One region of the Streptomyces sp. CS113 genome, then DNA from elsewhere that is predicted to be linked to it. Evidence: riboswitches for the same ligand, from Rfam matches in the RefSeq annotation. Region 1 holds a riboswitch; each other region holds the start of a gene.

Evidence for each region. Region 1 has a riboswitch for cobalamin ahead of B9W62_RS09380 (hypothetical protein). Riboswitches for the same ligand answer to the same signal wherever they lie in the genome.
Region 2: it holds a riboswitch for cobalamin, as region 1 does, so the genes downstream of both, B9W62_RS12845 (ribonucleoside-diphosphate reductase subunit alpha) here and B9W62_RS09380 (hypothetical protein) in region 1, are expected to answer to the same signal.
Region 3: it holds a riboswitch for cobalamin, as region 1 does, so the genes downstream of both, B9W62_RS02415 (ABC transporter substrate-binding protein) here and B9W62_RS09380 (hypothetical protein) in region 1, are expected to answer to the same signal.
Region 4: it holds a riboswitch for cobalamin, as region 1 does, so the genes downstream of both, B9W62_RS29875 (cobalamin biosynthesis protein) here and B9W62_RS09380 (hypothetical protein) in region 1, are expected to answer to the same signal.

Annotation. Positions count from the first base shown of each region.
Region 1 covers NZ_KZ195574.1:2,175,915-2,179,774, forward strand. The annotation lists gene B9W62_RS09370 (MFS transporter) at 1-1,333, shown strand, start outside; gene B9W62_RS09375 (cupin domain-containing protein) at 1,330-1,725, shown strand; gene B9W62_RS09380 (hypothetical protein) at 1,855-2,262, opposite strand; cobalamin riboswitch at 2,324-2,450, opposite strand; cobalamin riboswitch at 2,716-2,837, shown strand; gene B9W62_RS09385 (ABC transporter substrate-binding protein) at 2,886-3,860, shown strand, end outside.
Region 2 covers NZ_KZ195574.1:2,989,525-2,993,384, forward strand. The annotation lists gene mctP (monocarboxylate uptake permease MctP) at 1-915, shown strand, start outside; gene B9W62_RS12840 (GNAT family N-acetyltransferase) at 1,021-1,527, shown strand; cobalamin riboswitch at 1,589-1,750, shown strand; gene B9W62_RS12845 (ribonucleoside-diphosphate reductase subunit alpha) at 1,878-3,860, shown strand, end outside.
Region 3 covers NZ_KZ195574.1:607,323-611,182, forward strand. The annotation lists gene B9W62_RS02410 (FecCD family ABC transporter permease) at 1-807, opposite strand, end outside; gene B9W62_RS02415 (ABC transporter substrate-binding protein) at 804-1,871, opposite strand; cobalamin riboswitch at 1,934-2,120, opposite strand; gene B9W62_RS02420 (fasciclin domain-containing protein) at 2,202-2,861, opposite strand; gene B9W62_RS02425 (M56 family metallopeptidase) at 3,126-3,860, opposite strand, start outside.
Region 4 covers NZ_KZ195574.1:6,659,084-6,662,943, forward strand. The annotation lists gene B9W62_RS29870 (cobyric acid synthase) at 1-1,071, opposite strand, end outside; gene B9W62_RS29875 (cobalamin biosynthesis protein) at 1,068-2,057, opposite strand; cobalamin riboswitch at 2,169-2,314, opposite strand; gene B9W62_RS29880 (hypothetical protein) at 2,464-2,685, opposite strand; gene pitH (low-affinity phosphate transporter PitH) at 2,720-3,860, opposite strand, start outside.

The DNA of each region.
Region 1 (3,860 bases):
CGCGCTGGGATTCGCGCCGCTCGACCTGTCGTGGGTCGTGCACGTGTACGCGCTCACGTTCGGCGGGTTCCTGCTGCTGGGGGGCCGTGCCTGCGACCTGTACGGCCGGCGTCAGATGTTCGTGCTGGGACTGACCGTCTTCGGGCTGTGCTCGCTGGCAGGAGGGCTGGCCCAGACGCCTTGGCAACTGATCGCCGCACGCGCCGGGCAGGGCCTGGGCGCCGCCGCCGCCGCACCGGCCGCGCTGGCGATGCTCACCACCACCTTCACCGAAGGCCCTCAGCGCGTCCGCGCGCTCGGAGTGTGGAGCGCGGTGAACGCCGCAGGTGGCGCGCTGGGCGTGCTGGCAGGCGGGCTGCTGACCGAGTACGCGGGCTGGCGCTGGGTCATGCTGATCAACCTGCCCATCGTCATAGCGGCTCTCGCTCTCGTCCCCGCCGGGGTGCCCGCCGGAACAGCACCGGCCCGGCGCGAACGGCTGGACGCGCCGGGCGCCGTCCTGGCGACCGGCGGAGTCGGGCTGCTGGTGCTCGGTGTCGTCCGCACCGACACCCTTGGCTGGGACTCCCCGGTCACGTGGGCGACCCTCGCTGCCGCGGCCGTAGTGCTGACCGTCTTCGTCTTCGCCGAGTCGAGGGCCGACGCACCGCTGCTGCGCCTCGGCCTGCTGCGCAGCCGCTGGGTCGCCGGCGCGAACGTGCTGGTGTTCCTTGCCGCGGCCGGGCAGTTCACGGCGTTCTACTTCGTGTCCCTGTACATGCAGCAGGTCCTGGGCATGGGTGCCGCAGCGACCGGCACCGCATTTCTGCCCTTCTCCCTGGGTCTCGTTGCGGGGACCGTCGTCGCGACCCGCATCACCGCGGCACGCACCCCCCGCGTGTCCCTGGTGCCCGGCGCCCTGCTGGCCGCCGCGGGCCTGGCCTGGTTCGCCCTCATCAGCCCCGACGGCAGTTTCCTCACCGACGTGCTCGGCCCCTCCCTCGTCACCAGCGTCGGCGCCGGACTGGTCCTGGCCCCGGTCGCCGCTGCCGCGACCACCGGCGTCGCTGCGCGTGAGGCCGGCATGGCCTCCGGCCTGATGAACAGCTCCCGCCAACTCGGCGGCTCCATCGGCCTGGCTGCCCTGGCCACCATTGCCGCGCTTCACACCGGCACAGCCACCGGCCCCGCCGCGCTCAACGACGGCTACGCCCTGGGCCTGGCCGTCGCCGCCGCCGTCTTCGTGCTCGCGGCGGTCGTGGCGATCGGTGTGCTGCCGCGCCGCCGGCCCGTCACACCTCTCCCGCAATCCACCGCCCCCGAAGAGAACCAGCTGGAAGGAACACCGTCATGAAAACCACCACCGTCGACCTGTTCGCCTCGGCGCTGCACTTCCACCCCGACGGCGACGTCCGAGCCACCGAACGGCAGATGACGAGCAACGGCTCCGGCGCCTGGCAGATCGCCACGTTCCACGTGGAGACCGACGCCGACGTTCACGCCGACCACTGGGAGATGCACCCGGAGGCCGAGGAAGCCGTGTGCTGTCTGGCCGGCGGCGTCCGCCTCCACTTCCGTCCCAACGGGCCCGGCGAGGCCGAGGAGATGGTGCAGTTGCAGGAAGGCACCGCCGTGATCGTCCCCCGCGGTCGCTGGCACCGCCTGGAACTGGACGCCCCCAGCGACCTGATGTCGATCACTCTTCGCAACGGCACCCGCCTCGAAAAGCGAACCGACACCCTCTGAGCGGACGGTGGCCCGGCCAGGCCGGGGACGATCCCGTGCGGGGCGGCGCCGACGGACGCCGACGAGGCACGGGCTTCGTACGGATTCCCCGTCCTCCTCCCTCCCTCCCCCGGCTCTCCGTCCGCGGGGTCAGAAGGCCCTACGCCGTCGCGGCGGCGTGATGGCGTACAGGTCGAGGATGTCCGGCCGCGGCGCGACGCCCGGTCCGCCGGCGCGTGCCCAGGCGGCGATGTCCTCGGTCGCGTCCGGGTCGTTGACCAGCCCCAGCCACACGGGCCGGGCCCCGGCTGCCCGGCCCTCCGCGGAGGGCTGGACGACGACGACGTTGGCGTGGTCGCAGGCGTCGAGGCAGTCGGAGACGCGTACCGGTACCGCGGCGCGCAGGCGTTCGGTCTGGGCCGCGTGGTCGACTCCGGTCACCTTGGGGCTGCCGCAGCAGCAGTCGCGGCACACGACGACGCGGCAGGGCGCCGGGCCACCGGCCCCCGCTCCGGTCCTGGCGTCGTGGGTCGTTCGTCCGGTCGGCGTCGCGGGCATGGGTGCCGTCCCTCTCTCCGGGGAGATCCGCCCCGGTGGTCCGTCGAGGAGGCGACCGCGTGAGTCTCCTGGCTCTCGGGTCGCCGCCCGCCCCGGCCTTCCCACCCGCTGCCGGGCAGTGGCCTGTCGGGACGCGCTCGCCGATCACAGTGGCGGGACCGCGCCGGATTCTCACCGGCTTCCTCGTTCCGCCGTCGCCTTGTCGCCCGCCATCCTCCCACGGGACGGCGCTCACGGAACGGTGCGCCTGTCACCGGGTGTTCGCTTCGCCGCGGTGCCGCGGTGCCGCGGTGCCGCAGGTCCGCGGCGGAGCGGTGCCGCAGTGCCGCGGCGGAGCGGCGCCACGGCGGAGCGGCGCCACGAACTGCGCGGCGCGGCCCGGCCCCGCACGCCCGCCCTTTCGCCGTCGGCTCGGGGAACCGTAGGATCGCCTGGTCATCGCCGCGACGGGAGACAGGAAGCCGGTGCGAATCCGGCACGGTCCCGCCACTGTGACCGGGGAGCGCCCCTCCGACATGCCACTGCGCCGAGCGCGGGAAGGCGGAGGGAACGTCGATCCGGGAGTCAGGACACTGGTCCGTCGCGGGCCCGATCCGAGGAGCGCGGACTCCAGGAGGCTTCACGTGTCCCCCTTGTTCACCCCTGCCCGCACGCGCGGGCTCCTCCGTGCCACGGCCGCTGCCGTGGCTCTTTCGTCGGTGCTGCTGACCACCGGATGCGGTTCGTCCGACGAGGGCGGCGGGGACCCCAAGGCCACCGCCGCCGCGCCCGCGGGCTTCCCGGTCACCATCGACAACTGCGGCGTGCGGACGACCTACGACGAGCCGCCGTCGCGGGTGGTCACCATCCACCAGCACCCGGCGGAACTCATGCTCGCCCTCGGTCTGAAGGACCGCATGGTCGGCACGGCGTTCCCCGACTCCGCCGTCCTGCCCGAGCTGGAGAAGGACTACGCGGCGATACCCGAACTGGCGAAGAAGGAACCGTCGTTCGAGAGGATCCTGGACGCCGAACCCGACTTCGTCTACGGCGGCTACGGCAGCGCCTTCTCGGAGCACGAGGGCCGTTCCCGCACGGCGTTCGCCGACGCCGGCATCGACACCTACCTCAACCGCGAGTACTGCGGCAAGAAGCAAGTGACGATGGAGGACACCTACGAGGAGATCCGCACGGTCGGCAGGATCTTCGGTGTCCCGGACCGGGCGGAGGAGTTGGTCACCGACCTGCGACGCCGCGTCGGCAGGGCAGCCGCCGAGGTGGCGGGCGAGGCCGAGGTGCCCGTCTTCGTCTACGACAGTGGCGACAAGAGCGCCTTCACCGCGGGCGGCAAGGGCCTGGGCACCGACCTGATCCGGCTGGCCGGCGGCGAGAACGTCTTCGCCGACCTGGACGACGTCTTCGGCGACGTCTCCTGGGAGCAGGTCGTCGAGCGCAAGCCGGAAGTCATCGCCGTCTACGACTACGCCGGCGCCGGAAGCGTCGAGGAGAAGAAGAGGTTCCTGCTAGCCCAGCCGGCGCTCGCCGACGTACCCGCCATCAGGAACAAGCGGTTCGTCGTCCTGCCGCTGACCGCGACGCTGGTCGGCATCCGCTCGGCC
Region 2 (3,860 bases), 810 kb from region 1:
AAGTTCACCGAGACGGGCAAGGGCGGGGTGGTGCCGGACGCGGGGGGCCAGTGGACGTACGCGACCCTCGCCCTCGGTTCGGCGCTCGCGCTCTTCATGTACCCGCACTCGATCACCGCCACGCTGTCCTCGCGCAGCCGTGAGGTGATCCGCCGCAACACCACGATCCTGCCGCTGTACTCGCTGATGCTGGGTCTGCTCGCGCTGCTCGGCTTCATGGCGATCGCGGCCGGGGTCAAGGTGGAGAACGGCCAGCTGGCGATCCCGCAGCTGTTCGAGAACATGTTCCCGGACTGGTTCGCGGGCGTCGCCTTCGCGGCGATCGGCATCGGCGCCCTGGTCCCGGCGGCGATCATGTCGATCGCGGCCGCGAACCTCTTCACCCGCAACATCTACAAGGACTTCATCAAGCCCGACGCCACCCCGGCACAGGAGACGAAGGTCTCCAAGCTGGTGTCGCTGCTGGTGAAGGTGGGCGCACTGATCTTCGTCCTGGGCATGGACAAGACGGTCGCGATCAACTTCCAGCTGCTGGGCGGCATCTGGATTTTGCAGACCTTCCCGGCCCTGGTCGGCGGCCTGTTCACCCGCTGGTTCCACCGCTGGGCGCTGCTCGGCGGCTGGGCGGTCGGCATGGTCTACGGCACGGTCGCCGCCTACGGTGTCGCCTCGCCGACGCAGAAGCACTTCGGCGGCTCCTCCGACGAGATCCCCGGCATCGGCGAGATCGGCTACATCGGGCTCACCGCCTTCGTGCTGAACGTCCTGGTCACCGTGGTCCTGACCTTCGTCCTGCGGGCGGCCAAGGCGCCCGACGGCGTCGACGAGACCAAGCCGAGCGACTACACGGCGGACGCCGGCGACCCCGGCGTCCAGGTGGAACTGCCGCCGGCCACGGCGGGCAGCTCGCACTAGCGGCGCCCCTTCAGCGGGCCGTCGGAGAAATCCGGCGGCCCGTTGCCGTACCCGTCGGAGAAATCCGGCGGCCCGTTGCCGTACCCGTCGGGCACACTCGGCGTCATGGACTTCGTGATCCGGCGGGCGACGGCCGAGGAGTACGACACCCTCGGCGAGATCACCGCGCAGGCCTACCTGCGCGACGGCCTCCTCGACTTCGGGGAGAGCGATGCGTATCTCGACGAGCTGAGGAACGTGGCCAAGCGCGCGACCGCCGCCGAGGTGCTGGACGCCGTGGCCGACGGCCGGGTGCTCGGCGGCGTGACCTTCGTGCCGTCCGGCGGCCCCATGGCGGACATAGCGCGCCCCGGCGAGGCCGAGATACGCATGCTCGCCGTCGCCCGCGAGGCGCGCGGCCGCGGGGCGGGCGAGGCCCTCGTGCGCGCCTGCGTCGACCGGGCCCGGGCCGTCGAGGGCTGCCGGAGCGTCGTGCTGTCGACCCAGGCCACCATGCGCACCGCCCACCGCCTCTACGAGCGTCTGGGCTTCGTCCGCACGCCCGACCGCGACTGGAATCCCGTGCCGGAGCTGGACGACATCATGCTGCTCACCTACGAACTGACGCTCTGACACGCTCGCGGCACCCCGGCACGGCACCCCGCCGGGACACAACATCTGGGGGTGCTCGCGCCACCCGGCACAAGATGTATGCTCGTGCTCGCTGTCGCCGCAGGGGAATCCGGTGCGAATCCGGAACTGTCCCGCAACGGTGTACTTGCGTGCATCCGTACGTCTTCGCACGTGCGCGCACGCCTGTCCAGTCCGAGGACCTGCCGACAGTGCGCCCGGCCGCCCTGGCCCGGGTGCCATGACGTCCGGGCCTCGTGGAGTGGGCCGGTGGACGCGACGCCGCGTGCGCTCGTGAGCTGCCCCCTGCCCTCCCTCCGCCAGGCCCCGTGCCGAGCGAGGGAGTGCTCCACGTGACCATCGCGCCAGCCGATCCGGCTTCAGCGACCCCGGCGACGGCGACCGGGGAACCCGACGGACCCGGTGCCGCCCTGCTGCGGACCCTGACCGGGCTGACCGCCGACCTCCAGGGCGCCGACCCCGGCCGGGTGGCCGCCGCCGCGCTGCGCGGCCGGTCCGCCCACGCGGACGAGGCCGAGCTGCGGGAGCTGGCCACCGAGGCGGCCGCCGGTCTGATCTCCGAGGACCCGGTCTACTCCCGGCTGGCCGCCCGCCTGCTGACCATCGGCATCCGCGCCGAGGCGGCCTCCCAGGGCGTCGTCACCTTCACCGACTCCGTCGCCACCGGCCACCGCGAGGGCCTGATCGCCGACCGCACCGCCGCCTTCGTACGGCTGCACGCGGAACGCCTGGACGCGCTGATCGACCGGGCCGCCGACGACCGCTTCGGCTACTTCGGGCTGCGTACGCTCTACAGCCGCTACCTGCTCCGGCATCCGATCACCCGCAAGGCCGTCGAGACGCCCCAGCACTTCCTGCTGCGGGTGGCCGCCGGACTCGCCGAGGACGACACGGTGCGCGCGGTGGACGAGGTCGCCGCGCTGTACGGGCTGATGAGCCGCCTGGACTACCTGCCCTCCTCCCCCACCCTCTTCAACTCCGGCACCCGGCACGCCCAGATGTCGTCCTGCTACCTCCTGGACTCCCCCAAGGACGAGCTGGACTCCCTCTACGACCGCCTCCACCAGGTCGCCCGCCTCTCCAAGCACGCCGGCGGCATCGGCATCGCCTACTCCCGCGTCCGCGCCCGGGGTTCGCTGATCCGCGGCACCAACGGGCACTCCAACGGCATCGTCCCGTTCCTGAAGACGCTGGACGCCTCGGTCGCCGCCGTGAACCAGGGCGGCCGGCGCAAGGGCGCCGCCGCCGTCTACCTGGAGACCTGGCACGCGGACGTCGAGGAGTTCCTGGAGCTGCGGGACAACACCGGCGAGGACGCCCGCCGTACGCACAACCTGAACCTCGCGCACTGGATCCCGGACGAGTTCATGCGCCGGGTGGACGCCGACGGGACCTGGTCGCTGTTCTCCCCGGCCGACGTGCCGGAGCTGACCGACCTGTGGGGCGAGGAGTTCGACGCCGCCTACCGCAGGGCGGAGGAGGCGGGGCTCGCCCGCAGGACGCTGCCCGCCCGTGAGCTGTACGGCCGCATGATGCGCACCCTCGCGCAGACCGGCAACGGCTGGATGACCTTCAAGGACACCGCCAACCGCACCGCGAACCAGACCGCGACCCCCGGCCACGTCGTCCACTCCTCCAACCTCTGCACGGAGATCCTGGAGGTCACCGACGACGGGGAGACGGCGGTCTGCAACCTGGGCTCGGTCAACCTGGGCGCCTTCGCCGACCCCGCGAGCGGCGACATGGACTGGGAGCGCCTGGACGCCACCGTCCGCACCGCCGTCACCTTCCTGGACCGGATCGTCGACATCAACTTCTACCCGACCGAGCAGGCCGCCCGCTCCAACGCCCGCTGGCGCCCGGTCGGCCTCGGCGCGATGGGCCTCCAGGACGTCTTCTTCCAGCTCCGGCTGCCCTTCGACTCCCCCGAGGCGAAGGCGCTGTCCACCCGCATCGCCGAGCGGATCATGCTCGCCGCGTACGAGACGTCCGCCGACCTCGCCGAGCGCAGCGGTCCGGTGCCGGCCTGGGAGAAGACCCGTACGGCCCAGGGGGTGCTCCACCCCGACCACTACGGCGTCGAGCCCGCCTGGCCGGAGCGCTGGGCCGCGCTGCGCGAGCGCATGGCCACCACCGGGCTGCGCAACTCCCTGCTCCTGGCCATCGCGCCGACCGCGACCATCGCCTCCATCGCCGGGGTCTACGAGTGCATCGAGCCGCAGGTGTCCAACCTGTTCAAGCGCGAGACGCTGTCCGGCGAGTTCCTCCAGGTCAACTCCTACCTGGTGGACGACCTCAAGCGGCTCGGCGTGTGG
Region 3 (3,860 bases), 1.6 Mb from region 1:
GGTGGCGCACAGCAGCACCAGCCGGGTACGGGCCACGCGGACGCCGAGCGCGGCCGCCGCGTCCTGGCCGAAGGCGAAGGCGTCCAGCGTCCTGGCGTAGCCGAGGCACACGGCCAGGACCGGCACCAGGACGGCCGTGCCGGTCCGTACGTCGCTCCAGCCCGCGCCGCCGAGTGAGCCGAGCAGCCAGAACAGCACGCCGCGGGTGGTCTCGGCGTCGGCGGCGGTCATGACCACGAACGACGTGAGCGCGGAGAACAGCTGCATCGCCGCCACACCCGCGAGCACCACCCGGTCCGTGGTCCCGCCGAGGCTGTGGCTGAGCAGCATCACCAGCGCGAAGGAGCAGACCGCCCCGATGAACGCCCCGCCGGAAACGGACAGCGCGCCACCGCCCACGCCGAGGACGACGACCAGCACGGCGCCGGTCGAGGCGCCGGAGGAGACGCCGAGGACGAAGGGGTCGGCGAGCGGGTTGCGCAGCAGTGACTGGAGGACGGCCCCGCACACGGCGAGTCCGGCGCCGCACACCGCCGCGAGCAGGGTGCGGGGCAGGCGCAGGTCCCAGACGATGCCGTCGCGGATCGGCGAGACGCCCTCGGCGCCGGTGCCGGCACCGAGGTGGGCGGCGATCACGGACCACACGTCGGCGACGCCGATGTCGGCCGGGCCGATGGTCACGGCGACGGCCACGGAGGCGCACAGGGCGACGACTCCGGCCGCCGCCCACGCGAGGGGGGCGCGCCGGGACGCGCGTGGGCCGGAGACGGACGCCGGTGCCGCGGCCGTCCGGCTCGCGGACGTCACTTGGCGAGCCCGAACTCGCGCAGCGCCGCCGCCACCTGTTCCACGCCCTCGACGGTACGGATGGTGGGGTTCATGGCCTGTCCGCTGAGCAGCACGTAGCGCTTCTTCCGGACGGCGGTCATGTTCCTGGTCACGGGGTTGGACTCGAGGAACTCGATCTTCTTCGCCGCGGTCTCGGCCGTCTGGGACTTGCGGGTGAGGTCGCCGAGGACCAGGACGTCGGGGTCGCGGTCGGCGACGGTCTCCCAGCCGGCCTGCGGCCACTCCTCGTGGGTGTCGTCCATGGCGTTCTCGGCGCCGACCGCGCGGGTGATGACGCCGGGGGCGCCGCAGCAGCCCGCGAGGTAGGGCGAGGTGGAGTTGGCGAACCAGTACATGAGGGTGACGCCGGAGGCGTCGATGCCGGACGTCGCCCCGTCGACCCTGGACTCGAGGTCGGCGACGAGCTTCTCGCCGCGCTCCTCGACGTCGAAGAGGCGGGCCAGATCGCGGACTTCGCCGTAGACGGTGTCCATGGTGAGAGGCTCGCTCCGGACGCCGTCGCCGTCGCCGCTGTTGTCCTTGCCCGCGCAGTCGGACGGGGACAGGTAGGCCGGCACACCGAGTCGGGTGAACCGTTCGCGGGTGGCCACGCCGCCGGTGCCGAGCGTGGAGGCGAAGGAGGCGGCGACGAAGTCGGGTTCGGCGTCCAGGACCGTCTCGAGGGACGGCATGTCGTCGGCGAGCCGGGGGACTTCGGAGTTCGCCTTCTCCAGTCCCTTCATGACCGGGTCGGTCCAGGTGGCGGTGCCCGCCATGCGGTCGGCGAGGCCGAGTGAGAGCAGGATCTCCGTGGTGCCCTGGTTGAGGGAGACCGCCCGGCGCGGCGGCGCGGTGACCCGGACGTCGTGCCCGCAGTCCCGGACGGTGCGGGGATAACCGGCCGGGGCTGCCGCGTCGTCATTGGCCGCCCCGGAGCCGCACCCGGAGGCCAGCAGGGCGCCGGACAGGAGCAGGACGGGACCGCGCAGGGCACGGCGGGAAAGGAGGGGGCGGCGGGGGCCGACGGGACCTGCTGCGGACAAGGGGGATCCTCTGGCGTCGAGGGCTCATGCGCGAAGCCCGTCCGTACGATGCGGCCCGCGCCGCACGCGGCGCGGGTGCCAGCAGGTCTTCGGACTCGGGTTCGACCGGACGGAACGCCTTCCCGGACGGCGTACGCCGCCCAGTGGCCCGTGTTCCGCCCGTCCCCCTCACCGCTGCGCGTCAGTTCCGGATTCGCACCGGATTCCCTGACCCACCAGGTGGGTTCGACTGGCTTGCGCAAGCTACCACAGGGGCACCGCCCCGCCGGGGGGCGGGCCACTGCCCGACCCGCTCCCCCGGCCCCTCGGGCCGCCACGCCCGCCCGCGCGTCAGCTCTTCGGCATGAGGACGGTGTCGATGATGTAGACGTTGGCGTTGGCGGTCTTCACGTTGCCGCAGACGACCTTGGCCGAGTCGTTGACCTCGTAGGACTCGTCCGAACCCGAGGTGGTCAGCTTCGACTTCTGCAACGTGTCGAAGGAGCCGTTCTCCAGGTCCGCGGGCGCGAGCTTCTGGCCCACGACGTGGTAGGTCAGGATGTCGGTGAGCATCGCCTTGTCGGCCAGCACCTTGTCCAGGTCGGCCTTCGGGATCTTGGCGAAGGCGTCGTTGGTCGGCGCGAAGACGGTGATGTTCTCCGCGTTGTTGAGCGTGTCGACCAGACCGGCCTTCTGCACCGCGGACACCAGCGTGGACAGGGCCGGGTTGTTCGAGGCGGCCGTGGCGACGGGGTCCTTGGCCATGCCGTCGAACGAACCGGCGCCCTCCTTCGGCACCGTGGAGCAGGCCGGACCGAACGGCTCGTCGGAGCCCTCCATGCCGCCGGAGGTGTCGGCCGACTGGTCGTCGGTCGCCGCGGGGGCCGAGGAGGCGGCCTGCGCGGAGTCCGAGGAGCCGCTGTCGCCGTCGTCGGAACAGGCGGCCAGGGACAGGGGCAGGACGGCGGCCGCGACGACGGCGACGGCGGAGCGGCGGATACGGGCGTTCATGGAGAATCTCCCTGAAAACGGGCAGCTCAAAGGCTGCGTTCGGTACGGAGGTCGGTGCGCGTGGTGCGCGGTGGTCGGTGCTGGATCGATGTGGTGTGCGGCGGTCCGCCGAGTACGCGGCGCCGTGGTGCGGTGGCCGGCCGACCCGGGTCCGGAGTCGGCCGCCGGTTCACTCTCGGCGTGGTCTCGGTTCTCGCCTCACACGGGGAATCCGGAGCCGCCCCGGCCCCGGATTGGTGACTCACCCGATCGAGTGAGGGAGTCTCACAGCGGCGTCGCGGTCCGGAGGATGAGGAACATCGTCACGGCGGCGTCCGCGGACGACATCGCCGAGACGGCGGTGCCCGCCGCCGCGCCCCAGGCGGCCAGGCCCACCGAGGTGAACACCGGGGGCCAGGTGCGGACCGCGGGGGCGGGGCCGAGCAGGGCGGCCACCCGGCGCGGCACCGGACCGGGCGCCGCGAGTCCGGCGAGGGTGCTGACGGGAGTGCCGCGGGAGACCAGGGCCGCCTTGCCGATCGCCGTCGCGACCGTCCGCCGGTCGCCGACCGTGCGGGCGGCGGTCTCGTCCGCCCACCGCTCCGCCGTGTAGGCGACGGCGGTTCTCAGCGGGCGCAGGAACGGGTTGGCCAGTGCGGCGAGGCGGACGGCGAGCAGAAAGCGGTGGTGCCCGGCGGCGAGGTGGGCGCGCTCGTGGGCGAACAGGGCCCGCCGCTCACCCGGTTCGAGGCAGTCCAGCAGGGCCGTACTCACCACCACGCGGTCCCGGCGCCCACCGGGCAGCGCGTACGCGTAGGGCACGTCGTCCGGCAGTACGGCCACCCCGGTGCCGGGCAGCCCGGCCAGTGCCCGGTGGGCGCGGCGGCGCACCCTGCCGTGCCGCCACAGGGCCCGCGCCGAGGCCGCGACCACCGCACAGAGCGCGGGGATGGCCGCCTTGCCGACGATCTCGTCGTAGGGCACCGCCGCCCGGACCTCGGGGTCCGACCAGCCGTCGGG
Region 4 (3,860 bases), 4.5 Mb from region 1:
CGACTCGACCTCGTCCTCGATGTGCTCCCCGAGGAGCTGGAAGCCGCCGCAGATGCCGAGCACGGGCCGCTGGTCGGCGACCCTGCGCACGATCGCCCGCGCGAGCCCCCGCTCCCGCAGCCACTCCAGGGCCCGCACCGTGCCCCGTGTTCCCGGCACGACGACGAGATCCGCGTCGACCAGCTCCTCCGGCCGGTCCACGAACCGCACCACGACGCCCGGTTCGGCGGCCAGCGCGTCCACGTCCGTGAAGTTGGACATCAGCGGGACCGCGCAGACCGCGACCCGCAGCACGTCCTCGCCGACCGGCGGCGCGACCACCGACTCCCGCACGGTCCCGCGCAGCGAGACCCGCAGACCGTCCTCCTCGTCGATGCCGAGCCCGTGCCGGAAGGGCAGCACGCCGTACGTGTGCCGCCCGGTGAGGCCGTGCAGCATCTCCAACCCGGGCTCCAGGAGCGACACATCACCCCGGAACTTGTTCACCAGGAACCCGGCGACCAGCGCCTGGTCCTCGGGCGCCAGCAGCGCCACCGTGCCGAAGAACGAGGCGAAGACGCCCCCGCGGTCGATGTCGCCGACGACGAGGACGGGCAGTCGGGCGCCCCGGGCGATCCCCATGTTCACGATGTCGGTGCGGCGCAGGTTGATCTCGGCCGGGCTGCCCGCCCCCTCGCAGATCACCGCGTCGTACGTGGCGCGCAGTTCGGCGAGCGAGTCCAGCACCGTGCCGAGCAGCCGCGCCTGGCGCCCGCCGTGGTAGCCCCGGGCGCTCATCTCGCCGACCGGCCTGCCGAGCAGCACCACCTGGCTGCTGCGCTCCCCGCCGGGCTTGAGCAGCACCGGGTTCATGTGCGCGGTGGGCTCCACCCGGCAGGCCTGGGCCTGCATGGCCTGGGCCCGCCCGATCTCCGCGCCCTCGCGGGTCACGAAGGAGTTCAGCGACATGTTCTGCGCCTTGAAGGGCGCGACCTTGACGCCCTGACGCACCAGCCAGCGGCAGATCCCGGCGGTGACGACGCTCTTGCCGGCGTCGGAGGTGGTGCCGGCGACGAGCAGGCCACCGTTCATGACGTACGTCCCTTCGTGACGTCCCGCTCCGCCGCGGCGGCGGAGGCTCCGCGCGCGAGCAGTCGTGCGCCGGCGCACACGCCCAGCGCCAGCCAGCCCACGCGCCGGGAGAGCCGTACCGCCCGGTCGATGTCGCCCGAACCGGCCCGGACGGCGCGTCCCGCGGCGCCGTTGAGGACGGGCCGGTGCTCGACCCGCCCGCCGTAGGAGAGCGTCCCGCCGAGCCGGACGCCCAGGGCGCCGGCGAACGAGGCCTCCACGGGCCCGGCGTTGGGACTCGGATGCTGTGCGGCGTCCGCACGCCAGGCCCGTACGGCGCCCCGCGGATCGCCCCCGGCGACGGTGGTCAGGACGGCGGTCAGCCGGGCGCCCGGCCAGCCCGCGAGGTCGTCCAGGCGGGCCGAGGCCCAGCCGTAGCGGCGGTACCGGGGCGACTTGTGGCCGACCATGGCGTCCAGCGTGTTGACGGCCCGGAAGCCGAGCAGTCCTGGCACACCCGCCACGGCGCCCCACACCAGGGCGCCCACGACCGCGTCCGAGGTGTTCTCGGCGACGGACTCGACGACGGCCCTGGCGACGCCGTCGGCGTCCAGCGCCTGCGGGTCCCGCCCGCACAGGTGCGGCAGCCGCGCCCGCGCCGCCTCGACGTCCCCGGCGTCCAGGGCCCGGCCGATCGCGGCGGCCTCGCGGGCCAGCGAGGTGCCGCCGACGACGGCCCAGGTGGCCGCGCCGGTCAGCGCGACGCGGGCGGCGGGGGAGCGGCGTACGGCGTGCGCGGCGACCGTACCGATCGCGGCGGCGCCCCCGGCGCACACGGCGGTGTGCAGGGCGCCCCAGCCCCGGTGGTCCCGCCACAGCACCCGTTCCACGGCGCCCGCGGCACGGCCGAACGCGGCGACCGGGTGTCCCCGGCGCGGGTCGCCGAGGAGGAGGTCGCCGAGGAGGCCGGCGGCGGCGCCGTACGCGAAGACGCGTCCGGCACGCACGGGTTCAGCCGGTCACACGGTCGGGGAAGCACCGGGTACGGGGTGTCGGGCTCGAGCGGTGGCGGCAGCCGGGCATCGCGTCATGTCCTCACTCAGGGTGTCCACGCCCTGGTTCGAAGAGTCCGGCGGTGAGAGTTCCTGGCTCCCGGGGGTTCCTGTTCCCCGGTCACAGTGGCGGGACCGCGCCGGATTCGCACCGGGCTTCCTCTCCTGCCGCCGTAGATGGCTCCGGAAGTCCACCACGGCCCGCGAACACCCGTCAACCTGGCGTTGACCTGCGACGGGGGAGTGTGCGAAGGCCCACACACGAGTGGTGTGCGCCGGCACGCGAAGGGGCGGGGCGCGGAACGGTTCGAGTCCGTTCCGCGCCCCGCCCCGGCGAGTGCGCCCGTGAACCGGGCGGCGCTCAGGCGACGATCAGATAGATGCCGTAGCCCACCGCCGCCGTGCAGGCCGCGAAGCAGGCGTACGCACCGGTGACCGCGAGGGCCGCGGAGCCGCCCTCGGCGGCGGCCCGCTCCTGGCGGGAGAGGCCGACGATGCCGAGGGTGAACAGGCCCACCAGGGCCACCGTGGCCACGAGGCTGACGCCGAAGACGGAGCCCAGGGCTGCCCAGTCGATGCTCATGGAGGTTCGCTTCCTTCGTACCCGGGACGCGGGTTCAGACGGTGGTGGCGGCCGACGGGGCCTTGGGGTCCGGCGTGGTGGCCGGGGCCGGGACGGTGGCCGCCAGGTCCTCGGTCACACCCGCCGGGGGCGGCGACACCGCGGCCATCGCCGTGGTGACCACACCGGCCGGTTCGGCGGCGCCCACCGGGTCGTCGTCGACGACGTTGGTGTGGTCGACGACCTCGCGGCGCGAGATCCGCCAGATCGCGAAGCTGGACGCGACCAGGAACACCGCGACGAGGGCCGTGCCCCAGTCGCCGAGGCGGCAGACCCACTCGGCGAGCGCGGCGACCAGGGCCGCGGCGGGCAGCGTCAGGCCCCAGGCGATGAACATCCGGGTGGCCGTGGACCACCGGACCACGCCGCCCTTGCGGCCGAGGCCCGCGCCCATCACCGCACCGGAGACCGAGTGCGTGGTGGACAGCGAGAAGCCGAGATGGGAGGAGGCCAGGATGACCGTGGCGGCACTGGTCTGGGCGGCGAAGCCCTGCTGCGGCTGGAGGTCGGTCAGGCCCTTGCCCATGGTGCGGATGATGCGCCAGCCGCCCAGGTAGGTGCCGAGCGCGATGGCCAGGCCCGCACCCAGGATGACCCACACGGGCGGGTCGGAGTCGGGGGCGAGCGAGCCGCCGGCGATCAGGGCGAGGGTGATGATGCCCATGGTCTTCTGGGCGTCGTTGGTGCCGTGGGCCAGCGAGACCAGACCGGCGGAGGCGATCTGACCGGCCCGGTAGCCCTTCGCGGCGGCCTTGCCGTCGGCCTTGCGGCCCAGCGAGTACGTCATCCGGGACGCGAGCATCGCCGCGACGCCGGCCACGATCGGGGCGGCGATCGCGGGGAGGAGCACCTTGGTGACGAGCACGTCGCCGTTGACCGCGCCGATGCCGGCCGAGGCGACGGCGGCACCGATCAGGCCGCCCATCAGGGCGTGCGAGGAACTGGACGGGAGCCCGACCAGCCAGGTCAGGAGGTTCCAGAGGATCGCGCCGACCAGTGCGGCGAAGATGACCTCGGGACGGATGCCGGTCTCGTCGACGAGACCCTTGGAGATCGTGTTGGCGACCTCCACGGAGAGGAAGGCGCCTACAAGGTTGAGGACGGCGGACATCGCCACCGCCACCTTGGGCTTGAGC